2 linked regions of the Tolumonas auensis DSM 9187 genome follow. The protein of the gene in region 1 interacts with the protein of each later gene in a pairwise test. Links are inferred from orthologs where the notes say so. Each region holds a gene or a part of one and is shown on either strand. Other genes may lie near its edges.

Region 1 (3,135 bases):
GACGTTTACGACCAGTGGTTGCACCATATTCATGGCCTCTGGCACACAGGTTCTCACCGACATCGTCAAACAGTTCTGTTGGGAATGGACCGCCGCCAACACGCGTCGTGTAGGCTTTGGCAATACCCAGTACATATTCAACGAAACGTGGACCATAACCAGAACCGGTAGCAACACCACCAGCAGTAGTATTAGATGAGGTCACATAAGGATAAGTACCGTGATCGATGTCCAGCAGAGTACCCTGCGCACCTTCGAACATGATCTTATCGCCACGTTTACGGGCCTGATCCAGCATCTCAGTTACATCAACGACCATAGAGATCAGCAATGATGCATATTCTTTTACTGCTGCCAGAACGTCTTCATAAGATACGGCTTCAACACCATAGAACTGAGTCAGCTGGAAGTTATGATAGGTCATAACTTCTTTCAGTTTCTCAGCAAAAGTGTCCATGTTGAACAAATCACCGACACGCAGACCGCGGCGGGCAACTTTGTCTTCATAAGCAGGACCGATACCACGACCTGTAGTACCAATCGCTTTATTGCCGCGAGCCAATTCACGCGCTTTATCTAATGCAACGTGATAAGGCAGGATCAGCGGACAAGCTTCGCTTAAGAACAGACGATCACGGACAGGATAACCGCTGCTTTCCAGCTCATTCATCTCTTTCAACAGAGCATCAGGAGCAAGAACAACACCATTACCGATAATACATTTGCAGTTGTCTCGCAAAATGCCTGACGGAATCAGATGCAGAACGGTTTTTTTACCATCGATAACCAGGGTATGACCGGCGTTGTGTCCTCCCTGATAACGTACTACGAATTGGGCTTTGTCGGTCAGCAGATCGACAATTTTACCCTTCCCTTCGTCACCCCATTGGGTGCCTAAGATAACAACGCTTTGACCCATTTTTTTCTGTCTGAAGTGTGGTTAAAAAAGGATTCTAACAAAATTTGAGCAGAGCAGAAATGCTCTTGTGCGAAGTTTAATTAAGAAATTTGCTGACAAGAAAAGAGGGCTTCCGCCCTCTTACTGTATAACCGTTTATTTTGCAGTCACTGGCTGTGAGTTTTTAAGGTATTTAAAGAAATCATTTTCGGTACTCAGGACCATGAAATCCTTACCACTATTGAAGCTGTTTTTGTAAGCATCCAGACTACGCAGGAATGAGAACAACTCCGGATTTTTCCGGTATGTTTCTGCATAAATTTTAGCTGCCTGAGCATCACCCTGACCGCGGGTCTCACGCGCTTTACGCTCTGCTTCCGCAATCATGACGGTGACACGGCGATCGATAGTAGCCCGTAACATTTCTGCCTGTTCTCTACCCTGAGAGCGATGTTCACGTGCTACTGCATTACGTTCGGCCCGCATACGCTGATAGATAGAGTTAGATACTTCCAGCGGAAGATTGATCTGTTTTATCTTCACATCAACAACTTTGATACCCAGCTCAGAAGATCGGGCCATCTGACGTAATGTATCCTCCATTACCTCAGTACGCTGACCAGATACAATATCAGTGATAGTACGGCCACCAATTTCAGAACGTAATCCGTTGTTGATTTTACGCTTCAGCAAAGATTCCGCCTGAACACGGCTACCACCGCCGGTTGCCAGATAAAATTTGGAGAAATCTTCAATTCGCCATTTCACATAAGAATCAATAATCAGATCTTTTTTCTCAGAGGTAACAAAGCGATCAGCCTGTCCATCCAATGTCTGAATACGGGAATCCAGCTTACGGACATCATCAATGAAAGGCCATTTCCAGTGTAAGCCAGGCTCATATACCTTTGGAATATCACTATCGCCTTCACGAATGACTTTACCAAACTGCACGACAATACCGCGCTGGCTTTCGTCAATCACAAACAGTGAAGAAGATGCCAGCATGCCTACGGCAGCCAAACCAATCAGAATATAATTTTTCATTAGTATCTCCCGCTCGTACGGCTGCTATCACGTAAAGGCTGACTGTCAGTTACGCTATCAGTGCCGCTGTCATTCTCTGTAGGTGTATTTGACTGCGTATTATTTACAGTCGAAGAGAGTGACGGGGTCATACTGTCTTTTCTGGTGTTTGTCTGTGTTGCATTCATTTTATCAAGAGGCAGATAAATAACATTATTGTTTCCTTTAGGAACATCAATCAGCACTTTATTTGTCTTCTGATATAACTCTTCCATCGTGTCCAGATACAAGCGTTCACGCGTCAGTTGTGGTGCTGCAATATACTCCGGCAATAACTGGTTAAAGCGGGCAACTTCACCGGTAGCTCTTAATACCACCTGCTCTTTATAGCCCAGAGACTCTTCTTCCAGTCGCTTAACCTGTCCACGCGCTTTTGGTTCTGTTTCACGCGCATAGGCTTCTGCTTCACGGAGGAAACGTTGTTCATCTTCCTGAGCAGAAATAGCATCATCGAAAGCATCTTTAACTTCTTCCGGCGGGCGCGCCGGCAAGAAGTTCACATCAACGATGGCAAGCCCCATGCGGTAAGGTTCAACGATTTCTTCCAGTACCTGCCAGGTATTCTGACGAACCTTCTCACGTCCCCGGGTCAGCAAATCATCCATACTGGTATGACCCACAACATAGCGTAATGCGCTGTCGGTCGCTTCCCGCAGGCTGTTATCAGCATCAGTCACACTAAACAGATATTCACGCGGATTAACAACACGGTATTGCACATCCATTTCGACACGGACAACGTTTTCATCCTGCGTCAGCATAAACCCGGAAGATGGCATGGACTTAACAGATTCCACATCAACAGGTATCACCTTGTCGACAAAGGTCCATTTCCAGCGCAAACCGGGATCGACTGTTTCGTGATATTTACCGAAACGCAGCACGACACCACGCTCAGCTTCTTCAATAGTATAGAAACCACTACCGATCCAAATCACAACTGCCAGTAAAGCAAAAATAATAAGACCAGTACTGCCGCCTGAACTCTGACCACCAAATGTGCCGGTCAATCGCTCCCTGACACTTTTCAGCAGTTTATCTAGATCAGGCGGGATCTGACTTTTCCCTGTGTTCTTCCAGGGGTCTCGATCTTTGTCTTTGTCATTATTGTTTCCAGGCTCATTCCAGGCCATTCGAGTCTCCGTTGATTC
Region 2 (3,766 bases), 140 kb from region 1 along the record:
TTTAGTGCCGCATCTATCTCGGCCAGCACACCTTCAGTCAGTCCATGCTGTCCCAGCATGACAACTGGTTTCAGATCATGAGCCAGTCCTTTCAAATATTGCTTTTGTTTGGTTGTTAAATTCATGGCACTATTTCTTCTTTATTAAATATTGAAAACGCCACATTTTAACCCCATCTACACTTTAATACTAATAGGGTTCGTTCCCAGAGTCGTTTACATGAGTAAAAAGAAGCGTACCGCCAGCTCAACACGTTGGCTAAAAGAACATTTTGATGACAAGTATGTGCAGCAGGCACAAAAACAGGGGCTGCGATCCCGTGCTGTATTTAAAATTGATGAGATTCAGCAAAAAGACAAATTGATCAAACAAGGCATGACGGTCGTAGATCTTGGTGCCGCTCCCGGAGGCTGGTCACAGTTCTGTGTTGAACAGGTCGGACCTCATGGCAGGGTGATAGCATGCGATATTCTACCTATGGATCCAATCGCCGGCGTAGATTTTCTACAGGGCGATTTCCGTGAAGAGGCAGTATTAAGTGCATTGCTGGGACGGGTTGGCGAACAGAAAGTGGATATTATTCTTTCTGATATGGCACCCAATATGTCCGGAACTCCGGCTGTGGATCAGCCACGGTCGATGTATCTGGTGGAACTTGCGCTGGAAATGTGTAAACAGGTTCTGGCTGCCAAAGGCAGCTTTGTGGTAAAAGTGTTTCAGGGTGCTGGTTTTGAAGAGTACCTAAAGGAAGTCAGATCATTGTTTTCTGTGGTCAAAATTCGTAAACCTGATTCATCACGATCCCGTTCGCGGGAAGTCTATATTGTGGCTACAGGTTTCAAACTGTAGTAACCTGAAACTATCTTAGCCATCAATTGCGAGGTTAGAGAATTGAGTGATATGGCGAAAAACCTGATCCTGTGGTTAGTTATCGCAGTAGTACTGATGTCATTGTTCCAGAGTTTTAGTCCCAGTGATAACTCAGGACGGCAGTTGGATTATTCCAGTTTTGTCCGTGATGTGGCACAAGATCAAATTCGTGAAGTGCACATTGATGGCAAGGTAATCAATGGTCAGAAGCGTGACGGTGAGAAATTCACGACTGTTATGCCGATGCAGGATAATCAGCTGATTAATGATTTGCTGAATCATAACGTTCGCGTTGTTGGTGATAAACCTGAAGAGCCTAGCTTGCTGGCAAGCATTTTCATTTCCTGGTTCCCAATGCTTCTACTGATTGGCGTATGGGTATTCTTCATGCGTCAGATGCAAGGCGGTGGCGGAAAAGGCGCCATGTCTTTTGGTAAAAGCAAAGCGCGGTTGATGGGTGAAGATCAGATCAAAACGACTTTTGCTGATGTCGCAGGGTGTGATGAAGCTAAAGAAGAAGTGAAAGAGCTGGTCGATTATCTGCGGGATCCATCCCGGTTCCAGAAACTGGGCGGTAAGATACCTAAAGGTATCCTGATGGTCGGTCAACCGGGTACAGGTAAAACTTTGCTGGCAAAAGCGATTGCTGGTGAAGCTAAAGTCCCGTTTTTCTCCATCTCAGGTTCTGATTTCGTAGAAATGTTCGTTGGTGTCGGTGCCTCCCGTGTCCGTGATATGTTCGAACAAGCGAAGAAAGCATCTCCGTGCATTATCTTTATCGATGAAATTGATGCAGTAGGTCGTCAGCGTGGTGCAGGTCTTGGTGGTGGTCACGATGAACGTGAGCAAACACTGAACCAGATGCTGGTTGAAATGGATGGTTTTGAAGGTCACGAAGCTATCATTGTGATTGCGGCAACTAACCGTCCTGATGTACTTGATCCTGCATTACTGCGTCCGGGCCGTTTTGACCGTCAGGTTGTTGTTGGCTTGCCGGATGTCCGTGGTCGTGAACAGATCCTGAAAGTTCATATGCGCAAAGTGCCACTGGGTGATGATGTTGATGCATCACTGATTGCTCGTGGTACACCGGGTTTCTCCGGTGCCGATTTGGCCAACCTGGTCAATGAAGCCGCTCTGTTTGCTGCACGAGGTAATAAACGTCTGGTTAGCATGGCTGAATTCGAGCGTGCGAAAGATAAGATCATGATGGGTGCCGAACGTAAGTCCATGGTGATGTCTGAATCAGAAAAAGAGATGACGGCATATCATGAGGCAGGTCATGCCATCATTGGTCGTCTGGTACCGGAACATGATCCAGTCTATAAGGTATCGATCATTCCTCGTGGTCGTGCCTTGGGTGTAACCATGTATCTGCCGGAACAGGATCGTTGGAGTCATTCAAAGCAGTATCTTGAGTCAATGATCTCCAGTCTCTACGGTGGCCGTTTAGCCGAAGAAATTATCTATGGCAGTGAAAAGGTAACTACCGGCGCATCAAATGACATTGAACGTGCCACTGAATTAGCCAGAAAAATGGTGACACAGTGGGGGATGTCTGATCGGTTAGGTCCAATGCTGTATGCAGAGGAAGACGGTGAAGTTTTCCTGGGTCGGTCAATGGCCAAAGCGAAGCATATGTCTGATGATACGGCTCGTATTATTGATACCGAAATCAAACAGATCATCAACCGTAACTATGATCGCTCAAAACAACTGTTATTAGATAACATGGATGTTTTACATGCGATGAAAGATGCGTTGATGAAGTATGAAACCATTGATGCACATCAGATTGATGATCTAATGTGCCGCAGAGAGGTGCGGTTACCTGCGGATTATGAGCGTGATTATAATTCGCAGAACGGCGGCGGTGCAGCTACAACAGGCACTGAAAGTAACTCTGCTAATAACGACAGCAATAATAGCTCAACACCTTCTGATACCTCGCATTAGTATTGTTTAGCATTAACCCCAGACAGTTAGTCTGGGGTTTTTTTATTGGAGAAAAATGATGATATTGACTGGCTGTGGACGTGATCTGGATCTGTCGCAACCAAGAATCATGGGGATCCTGAATATAACTCCAGATTCATTCTCTGACGGTTCTCATTTTAATCAACTGGATAAAGCCCTGTTTCGAGCAGAACAGATGGTGGCTGAAGGCGCGGATATTATTGATGTTGGCGGAGAGTCAACCCGGCCAGGTGCAGCTTATGTGTCTGAACAGGAAGAACTGGATCGTGTTGTTCCGATCATTGAACAGTTGTCCCGTAAACTGAATGTTATGATCTCTGTCGATACCTATAAGCCAGCAGTTATGGCAGAAGCCTGCCGTGCCGGTGCTCATCTGATTAATGATATCAAAGCATTACAGGAAGAAGGTGCGCTGAATGTTGCTGCTGCAAGCGATGCACTAATCTGTCTGATGCATATGCAGGGCGATCCGGAAACCATGCAACAGCAACCAGCTTACACAAATGTGATCACTGAAGTGTCATCCTTCCTCAATAACCGGGTGAATGCTTGCCTTCAGGCCGGCATCTCAGCTGAAAAGCTGATTCTCGATCCTGGCTTTGGGTTTGGTAAAACATTAGAGCAAAACTATGAGCTGCTGGGCCGAATGAAAGAATTAGATTTTCAATATCCGGTCTTGGTTGGCATGTCACGCAAAAGCATGATCGGAAACTTTCTGAACTGTTCTGTTGATGAGCGATTATCCGGAAGTATTGGTGCGGCACTCTATGCACTTACGCAGGGCGCGCGTATTATCCGTGTTCATGATGTACGGGCTACCCGTGATGCGGTTCGGGTCTTCTGGCATGCTCAGCAATACCAGATATCACATACTAACTAAACTTATCCGGATAAAACGAATGAGCAGAAAATATTTTGG

The links. Proteins that work in one complex are often made in the same cells at the same time.
Region 2: the proteins of hflC (region 1) and ftsH interact in binary tests that used the Escherichia coli proteins (3 or more experiments, as listed by UniProt). The link is inferred for Tolumonas auensis DSM 9187 from one-to-one orthologs.

Annotation. Positions count from the first base shown.
Region 1 is NC_012691.1:2,607,043-2,610,177, forward strand. What follows is about bases 1-2,999. They hold hflC (protease modulator HflC), read right to left. Parts: upstream 1,946-2,999; coding sequence 1,055-1,945; downstream 1-1,054. Other genes in these bases: TOLA_RS12105 (adenylosuccinate synthase), read right to left, coding at 1-919; hflK (FtsH protease activity modulator HflK), read right to left, coding at 1,945-2,999. Outside these bases: more of hflK, read right to left, coding at 3,000-3,117.
Region 2 is NC_012691.1:2,470,392-2,474,157, reverse strand. Bases 427-3,358 are described here. They hold ftsH (ATP-dependent zinc metalloprotease FtsH), read left to right. Parts: upstream 427-891; coding sequence 892-2,826; downstream 2,827-3,358. Other genes in these bases: folP (dihydropteroate synthase), read left to right, coding at 2,885-3,358; rlmE (23S rRNA (uridine(2552)-2'-O)-methyltransferase RlmE), read left to right, coding at 427-849. Outside these bases: ribosome assembly RNA-binding protein YhbY, read right to left, coding at 1-125; more of rlmE, read left to right, coding at 220-426; more of folP, read left to right, coding at 3,359-3,727; glmM (phosphoglucosamine mutase), read left to right, coding at 3,747-3,766. UniProt on the Escherichia coli protein: Acts as a processive, ATP-dependent zinc metallopeptidase for both cytoplasmic and membrane proteins. Plays a role in the quality control of integral membrane proteins.